DNA from 3 places in the Paenisporosarcina sp. TG-14 genome. Region 2 is predicted to be linked to each of the others. Evidence: riboswitches for the same ligand, from Rfam matches in the RefSeq annotation. Region 2 holds a riboswitch; each other region holds the start of a gene.
The links. A riboswitch is a leader RNA that binds a small molecule or an ion and turns the genes downstream of it on or off. The one in region 2 is predicted to bind S-adenosylmethionine.

Region 1: it holds a riboswitch for S-adenosylmethionine, as region 2 does, so the genes downstream of both, C406_RS0103150 (methionine ABC transporter ATP-binding protein) here and C406_RS0100475 (2,3-diketo-5-methylthiopentyl-1-phosphate enolase) in region 2, are expected to answer to the same signal.
Region 3: it holds a riboswitch for S-adenosylmethionine, as region 2 does, so the genes downstream of both, sfnG (dimethylsulfone monooxygenase SfnG) here and C406_RS0100475 (2,3-diketo-5-methylthiopentyl-1-phosphate enolase) in region 2, are expected to answer to the same signal.

Annotation. Positions count from the first base shown of each region.
Region 1 is NZ_AMGD01000007.1:13,357-23,720, forward strand. It holds gene C406_RS0103135 (dicarboxylate/amino acid:cation symporter) at 48-1,238, opposite strand; gene C406_RS0103140 (MetQ/NlpA family ABC transporter substrate-binding protein) at 1,399-2,220, opposite strand; gene C406_RS0103145 (methionine ABC transporter permease) at 2,279-2,947, opposite strand; gene C406_RS0103150 (methionine ABC transporter ATP-binding protein) at 2,940-3,965, opposite strand; SAM riboswitch class I at 4,052-4,158, opposite strand; gene C406_RS0103155 (thioredoxin family protein) at 4,216-4,524, opposite strand; gene C406_RS0103160 (hypothetical protein) at 4,538-4,873, opposite strand; gene gcvH (glycine cleavage system protein GcvH) at 4,957-5,337, opposite strand; gene C406_RS0103170 (arsenate reductase family protein) at 5,407-5,766, opposite strand; gene C406_RS0103175 (acyl-CoA dehydrogenase family protein) at 5,857-7,629, opposite strand; gene C406_RS0103180 (acetyl-CoA C-acetyltransferase) at 7,647-8,822, opposite strand; gene C406_RS0103185 (3-hydroxyacyl-CoA dehydrogenase/enoyl-CoA hydratase family protein) at 8,848-10,364, opposite strand, start outside.
Region 2 is NZ_AMGD01000002.1:22,471-32,834, forward strand. It holds gene fabG (3-oxoacyl-[acyl-carrier-protein] reductase) at 1-286, shown strand, start outside; gene phaC (class III poly(R)-hydroxyalkanoic acid synthase subunit PhaC) at 369-1,460, shown strand; gene C406_RS0100450 (PadR family transcriptional regulator) at 1,741-2,058, shown strand; gene C406_RS0100455 (DUF4097 family beta strand repeat-containing protein) at 2,058-3,068, shown strand; gene C406_RS0100460 (DHH family phosphoesterase) at 3,391-4,575, shown strand; gene C406_RS0100465 (VLRF1 family aeRF1-type release factor) at 4,805-5,599, shown strand; gene C406_RS0100470 (DUF421 domain-containing protein) at 5,794-6,387, shown strand; SAM riboswitch class I at 6,973-7,076, shown strand; gene C406_RS0100475 (2,3-diketo-5-methylthiopentyl-1-phosphate enolase) at 7,180-8,403, shown strand; gene C406_RS0100480 (2-hydroxy-3-keto-5-methylthiopentenyl-1-phosphate phosphatase) at 8,400-9,065, shown strand; gene C406_RS0100485 (methylthioribulose 1-phosphate dehydratase) at 9,062-9,679, shown strand; gene C406_RS0100490 (cupin domain-containing protein) at 9,695-10,219, shown strand.
Region 3 is NZ_AMGD01000028.1:65,243-75,606, reverse strand. It holds gene C406_RS0110105 (hypothetical protein) at 1-410, opposite strand, end outside; gene C406_RS0110100 (TetR/AcrR family transcriptional regulator) at 711-1,325, shown strand; partial or broken gene C406_RS19505 (MDR family MFS transporter) at 2,230-3,694, shown strand; gene C406_RS19500 (HD-GYP domain-containing protein) at 4,157-5,590, shown strand; gene C406_RS0110085 (hypothetical protein) at 6,039-6,386, opposite strand; SAM riboswitch class I at 6,877-6,986, shown strand; gene sfnG (dimethylsulfone monooxygenase SfnG) at 7,290-8,378, shown strand; gene C406_RS0110075 (NADPH-dependent FMN reductase) at 8,375-8,959, shown strand; gene C406_RS0110070 (acyl-CoA dehydrogenase family protein) at 9,225-10,364, shown strand, end outside.

The DNA of each region.
Region 1 (10,364 bases), on a different contig from region 2:
AAAATGAATTGTAAATAAATTACCAAACAGTCAGAACTGCTTGAATATTAACTCTTTAAGGTGTCTATTTTAGCCGCTTCATCACGTGAAAATCGGTTTACAATTAATGCTAATGCACCGTCACCCGTTACATTTGTTGCAGTACCAAAGCTATCTTGTGCTAAGTAAAGTGCAATCATCAACGCAATCATAGTTTCATTAAATCCTAACATCGAACTAAGTAATCCTATTGCCGCCATAACTGCTCCTCCAGGAACTCCTGGTGCTGCAATCATTGTAATACCTACCATAAAAATAAAAGGCACCATTTCTTTTAATTCTATTGCTTGACCATTTAACAAGAGAACACCAATTGCACATGTCACAATCGTAATTGTACTTCCTGACAAATGAATTGTTGCAAAAAGTGGAACTGTAAAGTCTGTTACTTTTTCAGAAGCTCCAGTTTTACGAGCTTGTCGCAATGTGACAGGAATTGTAGCTGCTGAAGATTGTGTTCCTAGAGCTGTAAAATAGGCAGGAGACATAATTTTAAGTAGCTTGAAAGGATTTTTATTATTCAAAGCCCCTGCAGTCGAATATTGTAAAAGAAGCATAGTAAAATGTAAAAGAAGAACTAGTACAAAAACGATAGCAAAGACAGATAATATTTTGGCTACTTGACCACCAAATGTCATGTTCATAAAGATTCCAAAGATATGTATAGGTAGCAAAGGAATAATGACATTCGAGATGACTTTTTCAATAATGATGTTAAACTCATCGAATCCTCGTTTTAGCACTTCACTATTTGTTGATGCCATGCCAATACCAAAAATGAATGCAAGAAGTAATGCAGTCATAATCCCTAATGCTGGAGGCATATCGACTTTAAAGAAAGCCGTTGCAAGAAATTCTTCAGGATTTTCAAAAGATTCGCCTTTAGAAGAAGAAATAAACTTTGGCAACACATTAGATGCTACAAATAGCGCGAGAAAACCGGCTACTATAGTGGATGAATAAGCGAACACTGTAGCAAGTCCTAATAATTTCCCTGACCCTTTGCCAAGTTGGGCAATCCCAGGAGCAATGAATGCAATAATAATTAATGGAACAACAAAACCTAAAAAGTTACCGAATAAACCATTAAATGTTGCCATAATTTGAACGACTGATTCAGGTGCAAACGACCCGACTAAAACACCTAGTGCAATTGCAAGTACGATTCGTGCTAGTAATCCGATTTTAATCTTTTTCATGTTGTCCTCCTTAAATGTACAAGTGTGCTCTCCGAAAAGATGAGATTACTTTAACACACCCACTTACTAAAGTGAATACAACCATCAAAAGCCGGAATACTCCGTTTTTTCTGCAAAATTAAAAGACGTCGAAACTCGACGTCTTTCATTTATTTTTTTGTTATTTTACCGGAACGACTGAGCCGCCCCATTCTTCCGAAATGAAATCTTGAATATCTTTTGATTTCAATACTTCCACTAATGCTTTAATTTCTTTGTTGTCTTCATCGCCTGATTGAACTGCAATGATGTTTACATAAGGTGAATCAGTTTTTTCAATCGCGATTGAATCTTCTAATGGGTTGATTCCAGCATCGATTGCATAGTTTGAGTTAATCAATACCGCGTCGCCTTCTTCGTTTTCATACAATTGAACAAGAAGTGCCGCTTCATACTCTGCATCGAATTCCAAGTTTTTTGGATTTTCCACGATATCTTTCACTTCTGCTGTTGTTTTATCAACACCGTCAGCTAATTTAATTAATCCTTCTGCTTCTAACATTGAAAGAACTCGACCATGGTCAGCAACAGAATTACTAATTAAGATTGTTGCATCTTCAGGAAGTTCTTCTAATGATTTATATTTTTTAGAATAAACACCGATAGGTTCAATATGAATTTCACCAGCATTGACGAAATCATAGCCATTATCTGCGATTTGTGATTCTAAATAAGGTATATGTTGAAAGTAGTTTGCATCCAAATCACCAGATTCTAAGTCTTTGTTTGGTAAAATATAGTCTTGATATGTTTCGATTACAAGGTCAATCCCTTGTTCTTCAAGCAACGGTTTTGCTTGTTCTAATATTTCAGCATGTGGAACGTTTGAAGCTCCCACCACTAGTTCTTTACTATCTCCACTGTCTCCAGCATCACTATCACCACATGCTGCTAGTGTGATGGCACTTACTGATAATAAAATTCCTGCTACAAATTTCTTCATGATTGTCTCTCCCTTTTTTGTGTTATATGTGATCGAGTATTTACTCGTAGGCACCAAATTAACGTTTATCAGATCTAGATGTGATGGCATCACCACTCCATTGGATGATAAATACAATTACTAATATGAAGATTGTCGAGACGATTGTTACATCTTCACGACTACGTTGGAAGCCATCTAAAAATGCCAAGTTTCCTAATCCTCCAGCTCCAATAATGCCTGCCATTGCTGTATATCCAACGAGAGCCACAGCTGTTACTGTAAGTCCAGAAAGTAATGCAGGAAATGACTCGGGTAGTAACACTTTCCAAATGATAGTCGACGTCCTTGCACCCATTGAGCGAGCAGCTTCGATTACTCCTTTATCAATTTCACGTAAAGCAATTAACACCATGCGTGCATAAAACGGTGCAGCACCAATGATAAGTGCTGGTAATGCTGCATTTGCACCACGGATGGTATCAAGTAAAAACTTAGTAAACGGGATTAACAAAATGATTAGAATGATAAATGGGATGGATCTGAAGATGTTAACAAATGCCCCCGTTAACCAATACACCATCTTATTTGCCCATAATTGATGTGGGCTAGTCAGAAATAACAAAATGCCTAGTGCAAGTCCGATGACAAATGTGAAACCAGTGGCCATTGCAGACATATAAAGTGTTTCCAGTGTAGCTTCCCACATTTTTTCCCAATCAACATTAGGTAGAAGGTTTTCAATCATGTGAGATCACCTCCGTATGAACATCTTGTCCATGTAAATAATCAATTGCTTCATCAATCGCTAAGGAATCACCATCAATTTGTAAATACAATGTTCCGTATGCACCATTTTGAGTTTGTGAGATATTTCCTTGCACAATGTTTACTTCAACTTGATATTGTTTAATTAACCTCGAAAGGATAGGTTGTTCTGTTCGATCCCCAACAAACACTAGCTTTACGAGTTTGCCTAAAGGATATTGCTCAATAAGATGAGCGATTGTTTGACTTGCTTCATCTGGACCATTTATTTGTGCTACAAAGCGTTTCGTAATGTCCTGTTGAGGTGTTTGGAAGATTTCGAGTACTGAACCCATTTCGACCACTTTCCCCGCTTCCATGACAGCAACGCGATGACAGATTTTACGAATAACATGCATTTCATGTGTTATGAGTGCAATCGTTAACCCTAAGCGTTTGTTAATATCCACGAGCAACTCTAGTATTTGATCCGTTGTTTCGGGGTCGAGCGCTGATGTAGCTTCGTCACACAGTAATACTTCGGGGTTATTTGCAAGCGCACGCGCAATACCAACACGTTGTTTTTGTCCACCTGATAATTGAGAAGGATACGCATTCTCTCTCCCAGTTAATCCAACTAGCTCGATTAACTCTTTTACTCGTTCCTTACGTTTCATTTTGCTTATTCCAGCAATTTCGAGCGGGAATGAAATATTATCTTCAACTGTTCGAGACCACAGTAAGTTAAAGTGTTGAAAAATCATACTAACTTTCTGTCTAGAACTGCGAAGCGCTTGACCTGAGCTTGATGATATTTCTTGGCCGTTAACTGTCACACTTCCGGAAGTCGGTTTTTCTAGTCCATTTAACAAACGAATTAATGTGCTTTTACCAGCACCACTATAGCCAATAATGCCAAAAATCTCACCTTGTTCAACTGTCAATGTAACGTCATCTACTGCAATAAGTTGACCATTACTTGTTTGAAATGTTTTTGATAAGTTTTGTAATTGAATCATTTCTCTAGTTCACCTCTGAATTCAAAAAGTCCCTTCCGCAGAAAAGCAGAAGGGACTAAATGCATAGTTATATACGTTAGACCGTTCTCTCATCTTTCAAAGTAATATACTTTGAGTGATTTGGCACCATTTCACACATTGTGACGGTTGCCGGGCTTCATAGGGCACTTCCCTCAGCCTCTCTTTATAAGAGTTTACGATATTAAGTTTTTTGTTACGACTGATAATGTAACACGTTCAAAAGTGAACGTCAAATATTTTTTCTCAATTGATTATACAAAAAAGGAACTGATTGAAATGCGTATATTTTTTCTTGAATTTGTCCGTTTTGAGCAATTATTAAACACGGTACACTTTCAATTTTCTGGTCAATAGCTAAATCCTCTACATAATTTAAATTCGCTTGCCCTATTTGCACATTAGGCAAGAGTTCTTCCACCACTTCCAACATTTTGGATGCGACTTGGCAAGTTCCACACATTGGGGCGTATAAATAATAAGCTGCAATATTGGCGCTTTGAGAATTAGTTTCCCACTCTGCAGTTGTCCATTCTTTCATTATCTTCATCCTTTTATACAATAAATTCCGATTTCACATCAATATTCGCTCCAAGTAAAATGCTCGCAAGGACTTTGATAGGGGTTGTCGCTACTTCACGGTATGTTATATCAGTATATAGATGAAGCGCTTCAGGATATTCACGTTTAATGAGCGCTCGCAATTTCTCACCTGATTTATCAGCATCTACAAATACATAAATATCCAATTTTGCATAAGGATCTAGTAACTCTTCTAAACGAGTTGCACTTACAGTTCCATTTGTACAAATTATTTCAACAGGCTCTGCAAGAAGAGGCAATAATCGTTGTTTATCTGAACGTCCTTCTACAACTATGATTTTATCCACCGCATGATCACTCCTGGATAGACTGACTTATACTCGACAGATGCAAAAAACGCCGAACATATGTCGGCGTTTAATAAACGATTTTACTCTTGAGTCATTTTTTCGTATTGCTCTGCTGTCATTAAAGATTCAATTTCAGAAACATCCGTCGGCTCAATAACAACCATCCACGCGTTTTCGTATGGAGATTCATTAACAAATTCAGGACTGTCTTCTAAGCCACTGTTGACTTCAACAACTTTACCGCTAATTGGTGCGTAAAGTTCAGAAACTGTTTTAACAGATTCAACACTTCCAAAAGGCTCGTTCGTTTTAATGTCGTCGCCTACTTGTGGAAGTTCAACGAATACAATATCACCAAGCTCAGATTGAGCGAAGTGTGTGATACCGATGCGAGCTTTTCCATCTTCAACTTTAACCCATTCGTGTTCTTCAGAATAGCGTAAATCTTTTGGTGTGCTCATTAATACCCCTCCAGATATGTAATACATTCAACTTCATTTTGACATATTTCTTCTTTAAAAACAAGGTAATTAGCTTTTCCAGTTCTCAGCAAAATTCGATTCTTTAAAGCCTACTGTTGCTTTTAAACCGTCCGTAACAAGAGGTCTTTTAATTAACATCCCTTCTGATGCTAGTAATTCAAACTGCTCGTCATCTGTCATTGTTGAAATTTTATCTTTCAAGCCAAGCTCTCTATATTTCATTCCACTCGTGTTATAAAACTTCTTGAGAGGAAGTTCACTTATCTCCACCATTTTTCTCAATTGTTCTTTTGAAGGTGGTGTTTCTACAATATGTACTTCATTATACGATACTCCTTCAGCATCTAACCATGCTTTTGCTTTTTTGCAGGTTCCACAATTAGGATATCCATAATACGTAATCGACATACTTTAACCTCCTTGGTTTATATCATAATAACAAAAAAGAAATCCGATCGCCTCATAGGAAGCGGTCGGATTTTCTATTTAATGTGTCTATTAAACAATATATTTTTCAGCTTCGATTAATTTAACAGAAGCTTCACGTTTTTTAGCAATAACGTTATAAGGAGTTGAACGCGTTAATTTACGAAGTGCTGAAAGCATCATACGTAAGTTGTCACCATCAACTGCAGCAATCAATGTTTCTTTTGCATCTTTTTCGATAAGTTCAAATGCTTCTTGGCAGAAGATTTGTGTGTATAAAAGTTTTTGATTTGCTTTCTCAACACCAACACGTTGGATAGCTTTTTCTGTACGAAGAACAGCTGATTCCATTGCAAATAAGTTATTAACGATATCCGCAATGTTTACAAGCACTTCTTGTTCACTTTCAAGCTTTGTACCATATCGTTGTGCAGCTAAACCAGCTGCTAATAATCCTATTTTTTTAGCATTTTGTACAAGCATTTTTTCTTGTGCTAAAGGTGCATCTTCAAGTTCTTCAGGCATCATCATTAGCAACTCTTCTTGTAGAGCTTGAGCCTTTTGTAAAATTGGAAGTTCACCTTTCATCGCTTTACGCAAGAAAGTACCAGGGACTAACAAACGATTTATTTCATTTGTTCCTTCAAAAATACGGTTAATACGAGAGTCACGGTAAATTCGTTCTACTTCATATTCTTGCATGAAGCCGTAACCACCGTGTAATTGGACTGCTTCATCCGCAATGTAATCTAACACTTCCGTACCGAAGACTTTGTTAATTGAACACTCAATAGCGTATTCTGCTATCGACGCCGCTATCGCTTTGCCATCTTTTTGTTCGTCTGCACTCAATTGACTCATACGATCTTCGAAGTATCCAACTGTACGATATATTAAGCTTTCAGAAGCATATAATCTTGAAGCCATCGTTGATAATTTTTCTTTAGTCAAATTGAATGATGAAATAGGCGTTTTAAATTGTTGACGTTGATTTGTATATGCTACAGCTAATTCAAATGCACGCTTTGAAGCACCGACTGTACCTACACCTAATTTGTAACGACCAATGTTTAAGATGTTAAATGCGATTACATGACCACGACCAACTTCACCAAGTAAGTTCTCAGCAGGTACTTGAGCGTCTTGAAGAATTAATGTACGAGTTGAAGAAGATTTAATACCCATCTTTTTCTCTTCAGCACCTACAGAAACACCTGAATATTCGCGTTCAACGATGAACGCAGAGAATTTGTCTCCGTCAATTTTTGCATAAACGACAAAAACATCAGCAAAGCCTGCATTTGTAATCCATTGTTTCTCACCATTTAATACATAATGCGTGCCTTCAGCATTTAACTTAGCTGAAGTTTTAGCACCTAATGCATCTGATCCTGAGCCTGGCTCTGTTAATGCATAAGCCGCGATTAGCTCACCGGTTGAGAGTTTTGGTAAATATTTTTGCTTTTGATCTTCATTTCCAAAAAGAACGATTGGTAATGAACCAATCCCCACATGAGCACCATGAGTAATCGAGAATCCACCTGCGCGAGACATTTTTTCAGCAATTAGTGCAGATGAAATTTTATCTAAATCAAGACCGCCATATTCTTCTGGAACGTCAGCCCCAAGTAAACCAATATCTCCTGCTGATTTCAAAAGTTTTACAGAATGCTCAAATTCGTGATTTTCTAATTTTTCTATGACTGGAACAACTTCTTGTGATACGAAGTCTTCCGTAGTTTTTGCAATCATTTTATGCTCATCTGTAAAATCTTCCGGTGTGAAGACACGTTCTATTGCCACGTCTTCTACTAAAAAGCTTCCACCTTTAATCATTTCTGTCATATTATTTCCTCCTAGTATTAAAGAATTTCAAATACGCCTGCTGCGCCCATTCCTCCACCAATACACATTGTGACAACTCCGAACTGCTTCCCTTGACGTTTTAATTCATGAATCATTTTCAACGTTAATATGGAACCTGTTGCGCCAAGTGGATGACCTAGAGCGATAGCTCCCCCATTGACATTCACTTTATTAATATCAATACCTAAATGACGTACTACTTGAATGGATTGAGAAGCAAATGCTTCATTTAATTCCCACAAGTCAATGTCCTCTATGGAAAGACCAGCGATTTTCAACGCTTTTGGAATAGCCACAATAGGTCCTATTCCCATGATTTCTGGAGGTACGCCGCCTACAGCAAATGAAAGGAATTTCGCCATTGGTTTTAAACCTTGAGCAGTTGCAACTTCACGATCCATTACAAGTAATGCTCCTGCACCATCAGACGTTTGAGAAGAATTTCCTGCGGTAACTGTCCCTCGTACATTAAAAGCTGGACGAAGTTTTGCGAGTGTCTCCATGTTCGTCCCAACCCGAACACCTTCATCCATTTCAAACATAAATTTCTTTTCTTGCGCTTTATTATTTTCATCAAGATAACGTTTCAGTACTTCAACTGGTACAATTTCATCTTTGTATTTTCCAGATGCAATTGCTGCCGCAGCAAGTTCATGTGAACGCACCGCGAATGCGTCTTGCTCTTCACGTGTGATGCCATACTTCACTGCAACTTGCTCAGCCGTATGACCCATTCCCATATAATACTGAGGAGCCGTTTCAGCTAGTGTTGCATTCGGTCGAATTGTATTACCCATCATTGGCACCATACTCATAGACTCAACGCCACCAGCAATAATGGCTTGTGAGTGGCCAAGCATAATGCGTTCTGCAGCATAAGCAATCGATTGAAGTCCTGATGAACAGAAACGATTTATCGTAATCGCTGGTGTAGTATCTGGTAAACCTGCAAGTGCACCGATATTTCGAGCTACGTTCATTCCTTGTTCTGCTTCAGGCATTGCACAACCTAAAATTAAATCATCTATTGGGCCATCGTATCCACCAGCTCGTTTTAACGTTTCTTTTACAACTAATGCACCAAAATCATCTGGTCTCACTTTTGCAAGGGAGCCTTTTTTCGCTTTCCCTACAGGTGTTCTGGCACCTGCTACTATTACTGCCTCGCGCATAAGTTCTCCTCCTCTATACCGCTCTTTAGTTACGAAGCGGCTTTCCTTTAACCAACATGTTTTGCATTCTGGCTTGAGATTTTGGTTCTGCTACTAAACTTAAAAATGCTTCCCGCTCTAAATCGAGCAAACATTGTTCGTCAACTAACGTGCCATATGGGACTTTTCCGCCAGCTAATACATAAGATAATTTCTTCGCGATTTTCAAATCATGCTCGCTGATGAAACCAGATAAAAACATACCTTCTGCTCCAAGTAATAGAGTTGCATAACCTGATTCACCTGTAACAGGAACTTTTTCACGAAGTGGTGCTTTGTAGTTATTTTCATATAAAGATAGCGCAACTTGTTTCGCATCATAGATTAAGTGATCAGCATTCACACTAATACCATCAACAAAGTTTAAGAAGTTATTTTCACGTGCTTCTTCTCCAGAAGTCGATACTTTAGCCGTGGCAATCGTTTCAAACACTTTATTTGCCACGAATTGGTAATCTATGTGTACACCATTTGGCAATCCTTTTAAATGTTTCATATATAATTCTTTATTCCCACCACCACCAGGAATAAGACCAACTCCCACTTCAACTAATCCCATATATGTTTCATGAGACGCTTGAATATGTGCAGCAGGTAAGCAAACTTCCGCTCCTCCACCTAGCGTCATTCCGAAAGGTGCTGCAACAACTGGTTTTGAACTGTATTTGATTTTCAACATTGCATTTTGGAATGAGCGAACTACAAAATCAAGTTCGAAAATATTATCATCTTGGGCTTCCATTAAAATCATGCCAAGGTTTGCTCCAACACTGAAGTTCTTTCCTTGATTTCCAATAACAAGGCCTTTAAAGTTTTTCTCAACTTCATCAACCGCGAAGTTAATCATTTGAATAATATCAGGACCTATTGAATTTGCCTGTGAATGGAATTCAAGTAAAGCTATGCCATCCCCTAAGTCTATTAAACTAGCACCCGAATTTTTCTTGATGACTCCGTGTTTTTTCTTAAATTGTTTTAAATTAATTACTTTTTCATTTGTAGGAACAGCCGAGTAATCTTGGCCATTGAAAAAATAAGTCTCAGCATTATCTTCTTTATAGAAAGAATCAAAACCTTGGTCTAGTAAACTTTGTGCGAAAGCGGGAACTTCTATGCCTTCAGCTTTCATTTTTTCGACTGATTCTTTTACGCCAATGGCATCCCATATTTCAAATGGTCCCTGTTCCCAGCCAAAGCCCCACTTCATGGCATTGTCTATTGCGACAATGTCGTCAGCAATTTCACCATGTAATTTTGCTGAGTACGTAAGCGTTGGTGCTAATATGCTCCAAAGCAACTCACCTGTGCGATCTTTTGCATATGTTAACGTTCTCACTTTTGCGGCAAGTCCTTTTTGTTGCTTTGCCATTTCCAGTGAAGGTGTTTTTAATTTTTTCACAGTCTCATATTCCATCGTTTCAGGATTTAATTCAAGTATTTCTTTCCCTTTTTTAACGAAGAATCCTTGCCCAGATTTTGCTCCTAACCAACCATTTTCCAGCA
Region 2 (10,364 bases):
TCAATCGAACTATTCAGCTTCAAAAGCTGGAATGATCGGTTTAACGAAATCTTTAGCATTGGAAAGTGCAAGAAATGGTGTAACTGTCAATGCAGTTTGTCCTGGCTTTATCGAAACTGAAATGGTTGGAGAAATGCCGGATAATGTAAAAGAAGGTATTATTTCTAAAATACCAATGAAACGTTTAGGGCAAACAAACGAAATTGCGGAAGCAGTGTTATTCCTTGCACAAGCTGACTATATAACTGGCCAATCAATTAATGTTAATGGCGGATTATATATGTAACAAAGGATTAAAATCTTTGTAAAAGGGGCTTCCGAAAAAGGAAGTCTCTTATACATGAGTTTTATTTATAAGGGGGAAAATAATGATTTATTCTAATACTGAAGAAGTAGAAAAATGGATGAAAACAATGCCCGATGATGTTAAGAAAAGTTACCAGCGCTTTACACGTATGACGCAAGTTCTTACGGATGAACCCGACCCAAAAGTTGGTCAAACTCCAAAAGAACTTATCTGGACAAAAAATAAAGCTAAACTTTATCGCTATCAACCTGCCATTAAGAAAACGAATAGCGTTCCTATTTTAATGGTTTATGCATTGATTAATAAACCATATATATTGGACTTAACACCTGGTAATAGTTTAATCGAACATCTTACCAATCAAGGTCACGATGTATATTTAATTGATTGGGGCACACCGGGTTATGAAGATAAAAATATGAAGTTGGATGATTACATTTTAGATTATATGCCGCGTGCTGTTAAGAAAGTAATACAAACATCAGGAGCAAATGAAATCAGTTTGTTTGGTTACTGCATGGGTGGAACGATGACTTCAATTTTTGCTGCTCTCCATACTGACTTACCAATTCGAAATTTAGTATTCATGACGAGTCCATTTGATTTTACAGATGCGGGTTTATTTACAAATTGGTTAGACAAACGTCATTTTAATGTAGATAAACTAGTTGACACACTTGGTATGATTCCTCATGATATGATCGATTTCGGAAACAAGCTGTTAAACCCTATAGCAAATTTCTATGGTCCATACCTCAGTCTGGCTGATCGAGCTGATAATGAGAATTTCGTAAACAACTGGATGTTGATGCAAAAGTGGTTGAATGATGGAATTCCATTTGCAGGTGAAGCTTATAGACAATGGATTACTGAATTTTATCAAGAGAATAAATTAATCAATGATGAGTTATATATAAGAGGTAAAAAGGTTGAATTAAGTAAGATTACAGCAAACGTTTTAAATATTGCAGGTAAGCGTGATGTAATTGCTGCTCCAAACCAGGTAGAACCGCTAAATGCTAAAATATCAAGTGAAAATAAGACTTTCCATCTGATGGATACAGGTCACGTTTCAGTTGTTGTCGGACGTAAAGCAATTAATGAAACATATCCACTTATTGATACGTGGCTAAGAGAAAATTCACAACCATAAAAGGTTTCAAATGCCAACACAATTTAAAATTGTGTTGGCATTTTTTTAATACGACAAAATCCACTCATGACATTTAAAATAATTGAAATTCACTTTCTAGTGTTAAGAAAATTACTATGTTAAGAGTTAACTATTAACATAGTAGGTTGATTGAGTGTAATTTCAGCTTCTTGATAAATGCTTCTTCGTCAAGCAATTGAAAAATATCCAGTACCTTGCATTAAGTAATAGCGTTATGATATAGTACTATTCAATAGATAGTACCGGAGGTGGATGATGGGTGAATGTGCAGTTTAAGAAAGGTGTCCTGAGTTTGTGTGTATTGGCTCTAGTGGATCGACAAGACCGCTATGGCTATGAGTTGGTGCAGGCAATTTCGGATAGTATTGAAATATCGGAAGGTACGGTGTATCCATTATTGAGGCGTTTAACGAAAGAGGGATATTTTACGACGTATTTGTCTGAGTCAACAGAGGGGCCGCCGCGTAAGTATTATCAGATTACGGTACAAGGCAAGAACTATTTGCAGGATCAGCTTGCGGAGTGGAAACATTTTGTTGAAGGGGTTCATCAATTGTTAGACAAGGGGGAAGTATGATGGAGAAATCGCTTTATTTAGAGGAATTGAAAAATGAATTAGGGAACTTAAAGCCGGATGAACTGAAGGATATTATTAGTGATTTCAATGAGTATTTTGTGAATGGCAATAAGGACGGCAAGACAGATGCGGAAATTATAGAGTCTCTTGGGACGTCTAAATTTATTGCGTCTGAACTATTGAAAGCATATACCGAGGATGACATGATTCCAGAGGATTTACCGGTGGCTGGCGAGTATAGGAAAGTGGATATGCAAATTGAGAATGGCAATTTGACAATTGAACCGTCGCATGACGAAATAGCACATGTGAATATGTCAGATCATTCAAATCAAACGTTGCTTTCGATGGATGTGATGGGTGATACACTTATGATTAAAGTGAAGCAGTCACGTCGGTTTTTCCCATTTGGTATTGGATTGAAGGTACCTTTAGTGTCGGTAAAATTGCCGGTTCAAATGTATGAATCGATTAGAGTGAATAATGATAATGGTTCAACGAAGGGCCATTCAATGCATGCTGAGGTTGTGGCGATAGAGTCAGATAATGGTCGCATTGAGTTAAGTCACGTAGTAGCAAAGCAACTTCGCACGATTTCTGATAACGGTCGTATTATGCTGACGAATGTGCAGGTAACTGAACTTGAAGTAGAAAGTGATAATGGCCGTTTAGAGCTTAGTAATGTGAAGGCTGATGTAGTAAGCGCGCAGTCCGATAATGGTCGCATTGAGTTACATGATGTACAGGGAATGATTAAAGCAAAAACGGATAATGGAAGAATTGTAGGCTATGTAAAAATCTTGACTAAGCCGATCAGCTTGAAGACTGATAATGGTAGCATTGAACTTACGATGAATCACAAACCGGAACATGCTACAATTCGAGTGGATCGTGATTGGGGTAAAGTAAGCGTATTTGGTGAGAAGTCGAGGGACATGATTTTCGGAGATGGTTCTGTGCTAATTCAGCTGAGTTCGGATAATGGGAGCATTACGGTAAAGGAAGCTTAGCTTTAAACCTTAACAGTGCCGAAGTTCTAAGAACACAAGAAACTTATTGCTTTTAGTAAATCTAATTTTTATATTTTTACTTGTGAAATGAAATATAAGAATATCAATAGGTAAGCTAAACAACTGGGAACTATCAAAGCTCACATAAAAAGACCGTTATCTATTTTCATTTAGATTACGGTCTTTTTATTATGAGTTAAATTCATTAAAACATAAAGGTTTCAATATTTAAGAAACATATCTCAATTTACTGAGTAAAAAACATCATCTTTAATCAATAATTTAACCCTTTTGAAACCATACTATATATTGAGGTGAAAACATGAAAAAACTGTTGTCCCATAGTGATTTGGATGGAGTTGGATGTGGTATTTTAGCAAAGCTCGCTTTTGGTAAACAGGTGAAGGTAAGATACAATTCTGTTGCGAGTCTTAATCGTGAAGTTGAATGGTTTTTAGAAAATGATAGTAAGGATACATTTTTATTTATTACGGATTTATCTGTAAATGAAGCAAATGAAAAGAAGCTCAATACATTTTATCAAGCTGAAGGAAAGGTTCAATTGATTGATCACCATAAGACGGCTCTTCATTTTAATAATTATGATTGGGGGCATGTGGTAGTAGAAGATGACGAAGGAAAATTAACTTCAGCAACTTCTCTATTTTATCAATTTCTTGTGGAGCATCAACTAATGGAGCCAACTGGATCTGTCTCGGAATTTGTAGAGCTTGTTAGACAGTATGATACTTGGGAATGGGAGAAAAATGAGAATTTTCAAGCCCAGCGCCTAAATGCACTCTTTTTTTTAGTGTCAATTGAAGAATTTGAAGAAAAAATGATTAGCCGACTTATGACAAGCGAACATTTCTTTTTTGATGAGTTTGAAAAGAAAATACTTGATATGGAAGATAATAAAATTGAACGTTATATTCGCCGGAAGAGACGAGAACTTGTTCAGTCTAAAGTCGGTGAACATTATGCCGGAATCGTTTACGCGGAATCATATCATTCTGAGCTTGGAAATGAACTGGGTAAAGAGTATCCGCATCTTGACTATATTGCCATATTAAATATAGGAGGAAAACGATTAGGATTTAGAACGGTTCACGACCATATTGATGTGTCTGAAGTAGCCGGTAAGTTCGGTGGTGGAGGGCACGAAAAAGCTTCGGGTTGTTCTTTGACTGATGAAGCCTACAAGAAGTTTGTGGTTGGAACGTTTCACATAGATCCTCTCAGAGAAGACGCGAAACGAAATCGTTATAACTTGAAACGGTCTAAATTTGGTTCTCTGTATAAAAACCAAATAAATGAAGTCTTTTTTCTATATCAAGTCAATGATCAAGATTGGGTGATTGAACAAAATAAAAAAAGAATTGATACGACTTATGTGAATTTTGAAGAAGGTGAAAAATACTTAAAAAGAAATCACGGAGCCTGGCTAGTTAGAGACGATACTTTTGTAAGTTATTTAATGGATAATGCCAATAAGTTAAAAAGATGAATAGTATGAAACGAAAAACTTAGACGGTTTAACAATGCCTTACAAAAACCCTCATCAAAAAAAAGTTGGAGATGAATGACACCTTCTTTCATTAGACTTTTAATAAATATAGAAAAGCATTTCTGGAGCTACAGAATTATCAATAACTTGTATCTAGGAATTCGTAATAAACTTGGTGCTTAAAGGGCATCCTTGTAATGTAGAGGAATTTAAGGAGGTTACATGACTTATGGGATTGAAAGAAGAAATTCAGTATTTAAAAGAATATCACAGTGGTGAGAGAAGTGTATTGAGTGTATATTTGAACACTAATCCAGGTGACCCTGAACAGTTGAATGGTGCATGGAAAATTCATTTGAAAAACGGTTTGAAGGATTTAGACAAGTATTTAGCAGCTTCCAATAATGATACAGAATTGAAATCTTTTAAAAAACTCAAGAAAAAAGTAATGGATGAAATCGGAGATAATCGAAATGATTTACACAAAGGAGTCGTGATTTTTGCATCAGAGAACCCTCCACTGTGGTCAGTTTATTATGTGCAAGTACCTGTGAAATCAAGCTTTCATTGGGAAGACCATCCAGTGCTTGAAGAGATGGAATATATGTATAAAGCATATCCGGAAGCAGGAATTATCTTGCCAAGCTTTGGGGAAGTTCGCATATTCGATACCGCTATGGGATCCATCAAAGATGAATTGGTCTACATATTTGATGCGAATCTTGAAGAATGGGGAGAAGAGAAAAACATGGACCCTGATGGTCAACATGTAATTGGGAGCAGTAAAGTAGACTTCTTAGAATCACGCCTTAGAGAAAACTTGTACAGATTCTATAAGGAGATGGGTACAAATGTAGAGCAGCTGAAAAAAAGTCGTGGTTGGAGTGAAATACATGTAGCGGGTGAAGCAGAATTAGCAATTGCTTTCTCCGAAACATTGCGCGATAAACCAGCGAGCTGTATATATAAAAATTTAAATAATAGTCAACCGAATGAAGTAATTCATCAAATTTTCGAGAAATAAAATAGTACAAAACTCAACTGAATAGTACTAATTCTTAAACGTTAATTTAAAAGTAGCTCATGACAAAATTTGTGTAGTGTAAGTGTTATAACTTTCATTATTTAAAATGTATCTGTCATGGGCATTTACTTATAGTTCCACATAGAAGAACATTCCAACATATGTATTAATCGGAAATGGAAAGGAGTTCAAGTATGGATCTAAACTTGATTTGGCAAACAGTTCTTATTTTCGTAATTGGTACACTAATCCTAAGGGTAAGTGGTAGAAAATCAATATCTCAGATGACGATTCCTCAAACAGTAATAATGATTGGAATCGGTACATTGCTTATCCAGCCTGTCACAGGACGAGGACTCTGGACAACTTTTGGCGTAGCGGCCGTATTAGTATTAAGCCTAATAATTACGGAATACTTTCAAGTAAAATTTGATATAGCTGAAACAACACTTTCAGGCAAAGCTTTACCAGTAATTGAAAACGGTGTTTTAAACGAGAAGAACTTAAAGAAGCTCCGTTTACCGGTGGATAAGTTAGAAGCCAGACTTCGGCAATCTGGTATTACTTCAATTAATGATGTTCAAATTGCAACAATTGAGTCTAGTGGGCAATTAGGATACTTATTAAAAGAAGCTAAACAGCCTGCAACAAAAGAAGATATACGGAACCTGATTCAATTAATTCAATCCGGCAAATTAAATTTGAATAACCAAAGATATTCTCAAGAGAATATCTTTACCGAAACAATAAACAAGGAAACGACTGATGTACCAAGTCATTTACAATAAGTATTTAATAATGCAATGGTGAAGTTACCCTTTAAGATTATATAATTTTAATAAAGTATTAATCTATTATTAAATGGGTCTACTCTTAAAGGATATTCATATTTTATAATATTATGCGAGAATCGAACGGTATTTATAAAACTTAATAATAAAAATGCAAATGAAGTAATGCATCTGAGAGCGTTTCATTTTTCATAATGTTATAATTCTTACACATCCATTATAAGAAAAAAGGAGCTAAAGTCAATTCCTCTATTTAGTGTAAGTGTGATAAATTACTTTATTTCATATGAAGCTGTTTTTTCTTCAGTCAAAGGTTCATGCTTATATCTCTTCTTATTCTAAGTTTTATTTAAATAAAACTTATTTGACGTATAAAATGCTCATTTCTTATTTCTATTTCTTGGCAATTCTATATTTAGCGGAAAATTCTGTGAACTATTTCCAGGGAAATAAAAATATTGATAAATGATTGACAATCAATCTAATTGATGAAATAATCAAACAAATTCATTTTTAAGAAAAGCGTGGCATTTTACACAATAACGACTCCTACTTTTTCTTATCCTAAAATTAATATAATTATTCTTATTTAGAGCAGGTGGAGGGACAAGCCCTATGATACCCGGCAACCGATTCAATTTTGGACACGGTGCTAATTCTTACAGCTTATTGCTGAGAGATAAGAAGACGTTTATCCTGTTAACCTCTTCTTATTATGATGAGGTTTTTTTGTGTCAACTAAATTAAAACTGATGTTAATACATACATACAAAAGGAGAAGAGTTCAACATGAGCCAAATAACAGCATGCTATCAGCTTTATGGAAAGCCTGGTTCTTTTGAGAAAAAGGCAGAAGGAATTGCACTTGGTTTAACAATTGGATCTTGGACGGATTTACCGATGCTCGATCAACAACAACTAAAAAAACATAAAGGTATTGTCGTATCAATAAAAGAGTTTGTAGACGAATCTTACCCAATAACACCGGAAGAAATTAAAGCAGAAGTGAAAATTTCTTATCCTAGCGCAAATTTCACGTCAGATATACCAGCGATCTTGGCGACTGTTTTCGGAAAGCTGTCTCTAGACGGTAAAGTGAAATTACTAGACTTAGAATTTGGAAAGAAACTAGAAAGTAATTTTCCAGGTCCTAAGTTCGGGATTGAGGGAATTCGTACTATTCTTAATGTTCATGAACGACCACTGGTTATGAGTATTTTTAAAGGAGTAATTGGTAGGGACATAGATTATTTGGTAGCGCAATTACGAGAGCAAGCTTTAGGGGGAGTTGATCTTGTTAAGGATGATGAGATTTTATTTGAAAATCATCATACTCCATTTGAAAAGCGAATAACAAGAGGTAGAAAAGTATTACAACAAGTATATGAAGAAACTGGACATAAAACTTTGTATGCAATTAATTTAACAGGGAGAACATCTGAACTAAGAGGTAAGGCGAAGAGGGCGAGTGAGCTAGGGGCTGATGCCTTACTATTCAATGTTCATACGTATGGACTTGATGTCCTTCAAGAGTTAGCCGAAGACAAAGAAATTCAATTACCAATCATGGCTCATCCAGCATTTAGTGGAGCTTTCACTTCTTCTGCATTTTACGGGGTATCTAATCCACTACTCCTCGGGAAGTTAACACGCTATTTAGGTGCGGACTTGTCACTCTTCCCATCGCCATATGGTAGTGTAGCTCTAGAAAAAGATGTAGCCCTTGCAATTGCTGAAGAATTGACGAAAGAAACCACTTTTAAACGAACGTTTCCAGTTCCATCTGCAGGTATCCATCCGGGGCTAGTCCCGCTACTAGTTCAGGATTATGGAATTGACTGTGTGATTAATGCTGGCGGTGGTGTGCACGGACATCCGTCAGGTGCAGCTGGTGGTGGACGAGCATTCAGACAAGCAATTGATGCTGTTTTAGAAGGTGAAGAATTGTCGGAAGTAGTTAAAGAACAAGATGAATTAAGAGAAGCACTTAAATTATGGGGAAGTGACAAATGAAAAATCTAACTATTTTTTGTGATTTTGATGGGACTGTAACGACTCAGGACAACATTATTCATATTATGAAAAAGTTTAATCCCCCTGAATGGGAATCAACAAAAGATAATATTTTAGCACAAAATATTTCAATTGAAGAGGGAGTTAGAAAGATGTTTTCACTGCTGCCGTCTTCACTAAAGGATGAAGTAATTTCATACGTACTTGAAGAAGCGCAGATTCGTGAAGGTTTTGGAGAATTTGTTACCTATACAAAAAAACACAATATCCCCCTGTATATCGTTAGTGGAGGAATTGATTTTTTCGTCAAACCTCTTCTAGAGCCATATGGTCCATTTGAAGACATCTATTGCAACATAGCTGACTTTTCTGAAGATACTATTAAAATTATTTTCCCCTTTGGATGTGATGAAACTTGTGCTAGTCAAGGGTGCGGTTGTTGCAAACCGTCTATCATGCGAAATCTTCTTCCTAAAGATGCTACTAGCATAGTTATCGGAGATTCAATTACAGACCTAGAAGCGGCTAAGCTTGCAGACATAGTAATTGCAAGAGATTTTCTCATTGAAAAATGTGAAGAGTTAAGATTGCCTTACGAAAAGTATGAAAATTTTCATGATGTAATTACGATTATCGAGATACAATTGGATGTGAACTCATGAAACTACTTCAGGAGAAGTGGAATGAACTAGCAGATATAAAAGATGAGTTAGCTACTCGAGATTGGTTTATGGGAACAAGTGGGAATCTTTCTATTAAAGTAAACGATAGCCCAACCCAATTCCTAGTAACAGCAAGTGGTAAAGATAAGAGAAAAAGAACTTCTAAAGACTTCTTAGTTGTTGATAACAAAGGGAGTTCAGTTGAAGTTAGTGATCTCAGACCGTCAGCTGAAACACTTTTACACTGTGCCGTCTACAATAATTCAACTGCTGGTTGTAGTCTCCATGTACATACAGTTGCAAATAACGTTATCTCTGAATTATATGGGAGATCTGGGAAGATTGACTTTAAAGGTCTAGAACTTATCAAAGCGTTTAATCTTTGGCAGGAAGATGATGTTCTAAGTATTCCAATCATTCCTAATCTCGGAGAAATACCAAAATTGGCGGAAGAGTTCCAATCGCATGTCAAAAGTGATAAAGGAGCTGTACTGATTAGGAATCACGGGATTACGGTATGGGGAGTAAATGGTTTCGAAGCAAAAAAACTTCTAGAGGCTTGTGAGTTTTTATTCCAATATCAACTAACGTTGGACCAATTAAATGTTAAATAAGAGAGGAAGATCTTAATGGCGATTATAAAAATTCAAGGAACAAACGAAGTAATTGAAACACAAAATGAAGTAGCTTCATTTTTGGAGCAACAAGAAGTTATTTACGAACATTGGGACATTGAAAAACTTCCTGTAAACCTGCGCGAAAAATTTGCTCTAAGTGATGATGAAAAAGAGGAAATACTGGTAGCTTTCGAAACGGAAATTGAAGACATTTCAAAACGTCGTGGCTACAAAGCATCAGATGTAATTTCCTTATCAGATTCTAACCCTAATTTAGACAATCTTCTAAAAAACTTCCAAAGAAAACATCATCATACTGATGACGAAGTTCGTTTCATTGTGAGTGGTCATGGTGTATTTATTATTCAGTCCGCAGACCAACGATTTTTTGAAGTACATCTAATACCAGGTGATTTAATATCAGTACCAGAAAATATTCTTCATTATTTTACGCTTTCTGATGATCGTAAAGTTGTTGCTATTCGCATATTTGTTACGATAGAGGGATGGGTACCTGTATATCAGGAAAGTGTCTAAGATTAAATAGTAATTATCTTATCTTACCTTCTACTTATTTCAGAACATATAAACAATAAATGAAAAAATCCAGTGACTAAAGTAGTTGCTGGATTTTATATTGCAATCGAATATAAATATTAAATGCAATTAATATATACCACAA
Region 3 (10,364 bases), on a different contig from region 2:
AAAAGGGAAGTTTTTGAACAGTAACTCGCTTTAATGGTGCCATCAATTTCTTGTGCATACACTAAATATTCATTGTTTAGACTAAATTCATAGCCACAACTTGCTTCACTTCTTTCCGTATAAACAACAACTTGTGTTTGATTGACACCCTTCCAAGATTCATCCACTTCAAATAGAACAGCAATGGGGTCATCAGAAGATTGCAGTGACGCACTTTTATTTTTATCTACAATATCAATAACTTCTCCAGAGAAAACGGCCGAACTACGCTGTACTTCATCTTTCACAGAATTAGGCTCAACACATGAACAAGCATAACTAGTAGTAGCTGAATAATTTAAAAGGGAAATAAAAAAGATCACCAAGATCATAAATTTCACTGTATGGTTTTTTGAATTTGATCTTTCCAAATTAATCCTCCTTTTTTCCTTTTAGACGATTGTATGTGATGGCAAGTTACAATACATGTAAAAGATACTTTTTATAGTAGTGAATAGAAGGAAATATGGTAAGTGAATAAGTAAGTGATTTTTAAAAAACCAAACCCTGCACAGCGTTAAGCGTTGCTTGGTATGGTTTTTTCATTGGTGAAAAAATCAAGTATGACAAGGTGTCACATTTTGTTTGCGTTGTGACACCTTGTCATATATAATGAATTCTTGTCCAAATATGACAGGGTGTCACATTGAATCTAGATAGGAATGAAAAGATTGCCTAAACCAACCTTCATTAAATTACCCATAGATAAAAAAGAAACATTAATACGTGCAGCTATTAAGGAATTTTCAAGGGCTCCATTATTTGAAGCTTCCATTTCCAATATTATTAAAGAGGCGGGAATTCCTAGAGGAAGCTTTTATCAATATTTTGAAGATAAAGAGGATCTGTATTACTTTTTGCTTGATGACTCCTCAAAGCGGCTAAATGAGAGATTTATTGCGATATTAGTCAAACAAAATGGAGATTTAATGGAAACATTTATTGAATCCTTCGAGATGATGCTGATCAACTTGGAAAGCATAGAATCTCGTCAATTTTTCAGAAATGCCTTTTTGAATATGAATTATAAATCAGAAAACACATTGACTCCTGGGGTAAGTGAGGAGCAATTAAATACTCGATTGGCAGAGGTTGTGGCTTTGGTCGATCGCAATAAATTGAATATCAAGGATGAAATGGAACTGATTCATGTTCTCAAAATCATGAAAGCCATCACAATCCAAAATCTGATTCAAGTATTTGCAAAAGACTTGTCCATCGATGAATCCGTAAAAAATTATAAACTCGAAGTAAATTTGCTCAAAAAGGGACTTAGTAAAGAGTAAGTCTGTGCAACAAATTATGAGCGTTTTGATTTATTTTCTTTATCGTACATTTGCGCTACCGCACGTTTCGTATGAGTCAACAAGCATGAAAACCACATACTTGTGGGTCTCATTCTTCACGCTCTTGCGGCCATGCTAGGCGCAAATGTACTCTTTTGTTTTTCATGTGACATCAACAGCATTATTTAACATAGCTTCTCTATAGCTTCTAATAAATTGTGTTTGGATAGAAAGAAAGTCGTTTCCCTATTTTTTAAAACATAAGAAAGTTTATAAAATTGATGTGCTAAGAACCCAGTGTTCATGGTGTTTTAATATATGGAGACTAACATGCTAAAACGGAATTTCTCTGATGTGACTCTCGTTAATTCGAGTAATGTGAAGTCGTGATTACCTTTTTTAGAAACGTAATTTTTCTCTCAGTGGAAGTGGATTTTGATCAGTGATCTATCTTTGTTTAGTAATGGACTGCACATGAAAAATCGTCCACTAAATAGGGGTGTGGTGCTTTCATTAAAAGATAGGACTTTTTTTATTTTTTAACTATTTTGTTACCATTGTTCATTTTTAAAACGTGAATGATTGTAGTGAAAGGCGGCGAGAAAACATGTGCTCCTGCGGTTACTCGTCGCAAAGATAGTGGACGAATGACAGTTCGTCCACTATCTTTCCAGCGGGAAAGCGAGTCCAGGTGAGACCCCACAGTCGCTTGCGACGAGGAGGCTCACGGACCGCCCGCGGAAAGCGTCCGCCTGTAACGGAAATCACTAGACTTAAAAGAATGCTGTCCTATTCTTCAAGTTGTGTAGTAGGTTTTTTCGGTTTTTCTTAGAAAGTAGTTAACATAGCCATTTATAAAAAAAAAAATTACTAGAATAACAAAAATAGTTGGAGGAATACAAGAATGACAGAACAAAAGAAACCACCTTATGGCATTATAGCCATTTTATTTACAGGGGCGTTTGTGGCTATATTTACGCAAACTCTATTGAACATCGCATTGCCTTCCATTATGACAGATTTAAAAGTTGAGGCTGCAACGGCACAATGGCTCATAACGGGATATATGCTCGTGAACGGAATATTAATTCCAGCCAGCGCATATTTTATTCAACGCTATTCGAACCGATCCATTTTCATCTTGGCGATGTCGTTATTTTCGCTCGGTACATTGCTTGCTGGTTTAGCTCCGACTTTCGGTGTGCTTCTTGCAGGTAGAATGATTCAAGCATCTGGTGCTGCTCTTATGATGCCACTCTTGATGAACGTGATCCTAGTAGCATTTCCTATAGAGCGCCGAGGCTCAGCAATGGGGATATTCGGTCTTGATTGTTGCACCAGCAATTGGTCCGACACTTTCGGGCTATATTGTTGAACATTATTCATGGAGAGTATTGTTTTTCATCATCCTGCCACTGGCTTTGATCCCACTAGCATTAGGGATTTTCAAATTAAAGAATTTAACATTCCAAAACAAAGATTTGACATTGGATAAAATGTCTCTCGTCTTTTCAAGCCTTGGTTTTGGAGGAATCCTCTACGGATTTAGTGCTGCTGGACAAAACGGATGGAGTGACCCGTTTGTATTAGGGACAATTACCATTGGTGTTGTGTCGCTAGTAACATTCATCTTCCGTCAATTTAAATTAAAAGATCCATTACTTGAATTTAGGATTTACAAATATCCGATGTTCGCTTTGTCATCCGCGATTTCTATCGTCGTATCAATGTCAATGTTTTCTGCCATGATTCTTTTGCCGATCTATGTCCAGACGATTAAAGGAATATCACCGATTGATTCAGGTTTGCTCATGCTTCCAGGAGCTTTAGTAATGGGCTTTATGTCACCTGTCACTGGTAAATTGTTCGATAAGTACGGTGCCAAAGTACTCTCGATTACAGGGATGTCAATTGTAGTGATTTCCACTTATCTCTTCAGTGATTTAAGTATGGAAACGACGTATCTACAGATCATGGGCATCTACACAATTCGGATGTTAGGTATTTCAATGGTTATGATGCCGGTCATGACGAATGGCCTAAATACGTTGCCGATCAAAGCTTATCCGCACGGAACAGCGATGAACAACACCCTACAGCAAGTATCAGGTGCCATCGGATCTGCACTACTAATCACAGTCATGAATACACGAACGACTTCGACAGCGAACGACTTGGCTTTAAGTGGAGCAGACCCAGCCAGTATTATAAAGATCTCCATGTTGGAAGGAGTCAATCACGCTTTCCTCATATCAACGTTTATTGCAGCAGTTGCATTACTACTAACATTCTTCATTAAAAAGCCGAAACGACCGGTAACTGAAGAAGAGAAAGACCTCGCGGGTAAAAAGGTACCCTTTAAAAAATAATAAACTAAAGGCTGGACCGAATTCGGTTCAGCCTTTCCTATGTGCGCTTTTATGTTAAAGTAGGTATTTGTGACCATATATTAAAGTAGTGCCAATATACTAATATATGTTATATTTAATATAATGGATTTTTGTGTGATTAGTAAAATTAGGAAGTAATTTCGTATGAAACTGAATTAAATTTAAGTTTATACTAAAAACAGTAGATTTAAGCTTATGAAGAAAATGTCATTAAGACATGTTGGTAAATCCATTTTTGAGGTAATCGTTAATATGTTCATAATTCTCAACAGTAGGGCTCGCTCCGCATTCCACCATCAGACGTGGCAGATAATAGATACTGCTGCTAAGTCAAATTAGTCCTGCTGTTTTAAGGTCGCAAAAAATTAATGAACTTATGGCTAGTACCTACAGATACCGAGAAGCAAAGAAATCCGAGAAAAATAGGGAGTGTAGTGCTATATGGACGATGATTTATACTTTAAAACTGAAGAAAAAGCAGGGTTAATCATTGGGGATAAAGAGCTAGTTCAAACCGAAGGAAAAGCAGACCTTGCAGCAGAGCTAGTTATTGCGAATAAGGAGCTAGCCTTTCAAAATAAAGAGAAAGATAAACGAGCTGCAGAATTAATCATTGCAAATAAAGAACTTGCCTTTCAGAACGAAGAGAAGGCAGCCCGAGCAGCAGAATTAATTATTGCGAATAAAGAACTGGCCTTTCAAAACAAAGAGAAGGATAAACGAGCAGCAGAGTTAGTCATTGCAAATAGAGAGCTAGCCTTTCAAAATAAAGAAAAAGATAAACGAGCAGCAGAGTTAATCATTATGAATAAAGAGCTAGCCTTTCAAAACGAAGAGATTTCATATCTTAGCTACTATGATCAATTAACAGGTTTATATAACAGAAGATTTTATGAAGCAGAGTTAAAGAGACTGGATACGCCGAGGAACTTGCCTTTGACTATCTTAATTGGTGATCTAAATGGTTTAAAGCTAATCAATGATTTCTTTGGACATGCCATGGGTGATGAGTTGTTGAAAAAATCTGCAGAAATAATTAAACAAGGTTGCAGAGCTGATGATATTGTTTCCAGAATCGGCGGGGATGAATTTGTTATTCTGTTACCTAAAACGAATGGTTTTGAAGCACAGATCATTATCAACCGTATCTTGGAATTGGCTTCACTAGAAAAAGTAGGCTCAATTGATATTTCTATTTCATTTGGTTATGAAACGAAGAAGAATAAAGAAGATGAAATACAAGAAGTATTCAAAAAAGCAGACAAACATATGTATACGATTAAACTTTTTGAAAGCCCAAGTATTAGGGGAAATACAGTTGATATGATTATTAAGGCTTTTCATGATAAGAATAAAGGGGAGGAACAACACTCCCAAAGAGTGTCAAAACTATGCGAAAGCATGGGACAAGTTCTTGGACTATCTGAGTATAAAATTAAGGAACTCAAAACAGTTGGATTACTTCACGATATAGGTAAAATAGCTATAGATGAACTTATACTCAATAAGCCTGGCAAACTTACTGACGGTGAGTGGAAAGAGATTAAGCGCCATTCAGAAATAGGTCATCGAATTTTAAGTACACTAAATGATATGCCGAATATGGCTGATTATGTTTTATACCATCATGAAAGATGGGATGGGAAAGGCTATCCGAGAGGCTTGAAAGGGAAAGAAATACCGTTTGAGTCAAGAATAATAGCCATTGTTGAAGCCTATGATGCGATGACGAGTGAAAGGACGTATAGCAGTACTCTGTCAACTGAAGCTGCAATAGAAGAATTGCAATTACATGCGGGTATTCTATTTGATCCGGAATTGGTAAGCTTATTTATCGAAAAAGCTTTAGGGAATAGTTTGATAATAAGAACTTAAGAAAGACGAGTAATTACCTAAGCCGTTCAGTTTTGAATCACTTTTCTTGAATTATAACCCTAAATAGACACCCAATTAGCTATACATTTGGAAGTCTATTTTTTATTGATATATCAAGGTTTGTATTGATTTTCTCCTTAAAATAATCATCTCATTGACAGATCAATTATTGCTATTACAATTGTGATTGTAAACTAAGTATTTAGGTATCTAATTCGTATGATAAAGAGGGATGGAATTGCATTGACGTAAATATCACTGAAAAAATAAACAAGAAACCTGTTAACTGGGAAATAAATGCTTGTGTTTGGAAAAGAGAAGAAAACACTGAGTATTTCCTCAGTGTTTTTCTAGTTCTAATTTTTAGTAAGCCTAGTTTTCATCTCTACTTATTAAACTTAAGCACGAATTAGTTCAATATGAAATGATAATTTAATAAAGCATCCTGTTATCCCTTTAATAATTTGTGTTGTTTACTGTTTTTAGGAATGACTATCAATTTAGTAATTAAAAAAATACCAAGAAATATAAAACAACTTAAAACAGTTTTATCGCTTGTAACTAGATTTGACTGGATTATTTGTATTCCGACTAATACGTTTAATGTAAAAGAAATGAGAAAACCCAAAAGTGAGACAGACTCTAGATAGTATCCAATTAATGTCCTTTTGTAATTAGATAAATCTGTTTTTCTAAGTCGTTGGATAGTCATAATATGTTGGATTTGTCTAACTAAACCGTATGTTGTACCTATTATTACAAATACGACCATAACGTAACCAATTGAATCATCCACTATTTAACACTCCTCTTTTTTCGATTTTTCTAATATATTGCGCTCAACTAACCTGCATCATTAGTTCATTGAAGAAATATCTTTTATTTATTATACCAACAATATCCATTTTCACCTCTAAAATTTTATAAAAGCACCTCCAAATGAGGTGCTAATTTGGGTTATATTTGGCTGTTTATTTTGATAATAAAACAGGTTTGATTTGATCGTTTATTTAGGAATAAGTGATCCAAAACCGAACGGCTTAGCATTTACCACGCGTCCGTCCGTAACGGAAATCGACAGAATATTTGTATTTAGAATGTTCGTGTTTACATCCGGTTTTATTAATTATGAAATTGACTCAATTCGTACTATAATTCACTTCCATCATTCACTTATTATCGTGCAATAAGAGTTCAAAAAAATTCCAAAAAACAATTGACATTATTCTGAAGATGCAGTATTGTTTGATATTAACGAAAACAAACTTGAAAATTTAATAAAGTATCTCTTATCAAGAGTAGCTGAGGGACTGGCCCGTTGAAGCTCGGCAACCACTTATTTTCGAATAAGATGGTGCCAAATCCTACAAAACGTATACGTTTTGATAGATAAGAGAGGACTTTGTATTTAGTGAATTCTGCATCTCTCTGTCTTGTGAAGAGGGGTTTTGAATTTAATACATACTGTGCCTCTCTTTCTTATGAAAGAGGGGTTTTTTGTATTTCTACAATTTTTTTTAGTCTTGATGAAGTACTTTAAGGAGGTGATGGGCAATAAAAAAAGAGATGAAAGTATGACAGTACTTTCATCCCTTGTAACCATACGATAAACCCTGAGGAGGGCTTAGATCGCTTTACTATTTTAACATTTAAGCGTATTTACGTCCATGTCAGGAAAACCCTGAGGAGGAAGTTAAACATGAGTGAATTAAAATATGCGTATTGGGTTCCGAATGTAAGTGGAGGTCTAGTTGTCTCTAAATTACCCCAAGAAACCGATTGGTCATTTGAAGCCAATAAAAGATATGTGCTAGCAGCAGAAGATGCGGGTTTTGACTATGCCCTTTTGCAAACACGATTCTTTGCAAGTTATGGAGCGGAGTATCAACTTGAAGCGGCAACATTAGCAGCGGCACTTGCCAGTGTAACGAAAAAAATTAACCTAATCTCAGCTGTGCATCCGGGGCTATGGCATCCAGGTGTATATGCAAAAATGATGGCGACATTAGATCATATTAGTAATGGGCGGGCGGCAGTCAATGTAGTTAGTGGCTGGTTCAAAGGAGAGTTTACGGGATATGGAGAGCCTTGGCTTGAGCATGATGAGAGATATCGTCGTTCAGAAGAATTCATTAGAGTTCTTAGAGGACTGTGGACAGAGGAAGAAACCACGTTTAAAGGCGATTTTTATAGAATTAATGGGGCCCCACTAAAACCCAAGCCCGTTCAAAAGCCAAGTCCACCTATTTTTCAGGGAGGCAATTCAAGAGCAGCAAAAGAAATGGCTGCCAGAGTTTCAGATTGGTATTTCATGAATGGCAACACAAAGGAGGGCTTTAAAAAACAAATTGAAGAAGTGAAAGAGTTAGCTAAAATAGAAGGCCGAACACTCCAGTATGCCGTCAATGGATTTGTTATTGTGCGCGATACGGAAGAGGAAGCAATTGCAGTGTTGCGTGATATTGTGTCAAACGCTGACGTGGAAGCTGTGAAAGGTTTTGGGGATGCAGTGAAACAAGCGGGAGCTTCATCAAAGGAAAAAGATGGCATGTGGTCAAATTCCACATTTGAAGATCTGGTCCAGTATAATGACGGCTTTAAAACGGGGTTAATCGGTACTGCTGAACAAGTGGCAGATCGCATCATTGAGCTGAAGAAGTTAGGCGTTGACCTTATCCTGACAGGTTTCCTTCATTATGAAAAAGATATTAAGGATTTCGGTGAAAAAGTGATACCGCTAGTGAAGAAAAAAGAAGCACAATTACACAAGGAAGTGGTGAGCGTATGAAAATTATCGGCCTAACTGGAAGTTTATCATCTTCATCTAAGACATTTAATGCTGTTGACAAAGCCCTTGATTTTGCAAAGTACAATAACCCTGAGATAGAAACAATCCATCTCCATTTAAAGGATCTATCAGTAGGCTTTTGTGATGGTAGGGACCCTGCACTTTATGAAGGAGATACCAAATATTTGATTGATCAACTAGCAAATGCGGATGGCTATATTATTGGTTCGCCCATTTACCGCGGTACCTATACAGGTGCTTTGAAAAATGTATTTGATTTAATACCAAATGACGCTTTAAGAGGGAAGGTAGTTGGCTTCATTGCAACAGGAGGAACATATCATCATTATTTGGCGCTAGAACATCAGTTTAAACCCCTTGCAGGTTACTTCAAAGCGCATGTAGTCCCGGGCAGTGTGTACATTCATAATGAACACTTTACAAACAAAGAAATAAGCAGTTACGAAATTCTTGAGCGACTTGAAGCATTGGCAAGTGATGTAGTGAGCCTTACACGTTTGATCGATAAACGTTTTGAGGGAGCTGATCAACCTGCCATTCCGAGAAAAGTGCTGGTCTAGAAATGTACACATAAAAAAGGGAGGTAAAAGTACGGGAATACTTTTACCTCCAAAATAAAGATATGTAATCACTAACACCCTATCAGTGGATGTAATAATGAAATTATCTGAATATTTTACCATATGTAAGACTAGTAGTCTATGATACAAGCGCTTAATGAGCCGCTTTACAGGTACTAGACATTAATGAAATACCATATTGAATGATCCGTGACTGTTTGACTATAAAATAATTATCAATAAAACACAGGAGGTAGCATCCATTATGTCTATTGATTTATTGGAACGACCAACCTATTTAAAAAGTACAAGAGACTATTACGAAGAGATTCGAAAAGAAATCCGAAGCATTGTGAATGAAGTCATATTGCCGAACGCGGACATTACGGATGTAGAAGGACGTTTCCCGAGAGAAAACTTAGAGGCTTTAGTTAAAAATGGATGGGGAAATATTCTTGTCCCTAAGAAATATAATGGCTTGGACCTTGATCATGTGGCATTTGCCATAGTGGCAGAAGAAATCGGTAAAGCATGTGCGTCAACAGCACTTGTTTATGTCATGCATGTAGGGGCGATTCAAACCATCACTCTTTATGGAAGTGAAGACCAGAAGGAACGCTGGTTAAAACCGATTGAAAAAGGATGGATTGGAACATATTCTACTAGCGAAAAAGCATCAGGAGGACACTGGTGGTACAATTTCAGCCAAGCCAAGCGTAGCGGGGAAGATTATATTTTACATGCAGATAAATCGTTCACAACAAGTGCAGGTCAAGCCGATTTCTATGTCGTTCAAACTCGTAGCCCGGATGCTCTAGATGCAACGGATATTAGCTTTTTCATCGTAGACGGCAAGCTACCAGGTATTAAAGCGCAAATATGGGATGCCCTAGGTGTACATGGCAATCATAGTGGCCCAATTTCTTATCACAATGTACTAATTCCCAAACGCGATATCCTAGGTGGAGAAGGACGTGGGAAGGATATTCTGCTACACGGCGTATCTCCTATTTACCTGATCGGACTTGGATCTGCCTGGTTAGGTGTAGCTGAAAATGCACTTCAACTCGCAACGGAGCACGCGACGAAAACGGTTCACCGAGACTTTGACAATCGCATAGGCGATTATCAAGTAATCAGACAACAACTGGCAGAAGCTAAAATATTAATCGAGAGTACAAAACCTTGGCAAATCGATCTCGCTGAACAATTAATTATTTTACAATCTGAAGGAAGAGACCAAGGAGAGTTAACTTTGCCTCTTACAGAATTCAAAGTTCATGCTTCTGAAGTAGCGAATAAAGCGACGCGAACGGCGATGGATGTCAGCGGCGGTTATGGATACAAAAAAGGTCCAATCGAACGTCTTTTCCGTGATGCACGAGCTGGAATCGCCATGGGTCCA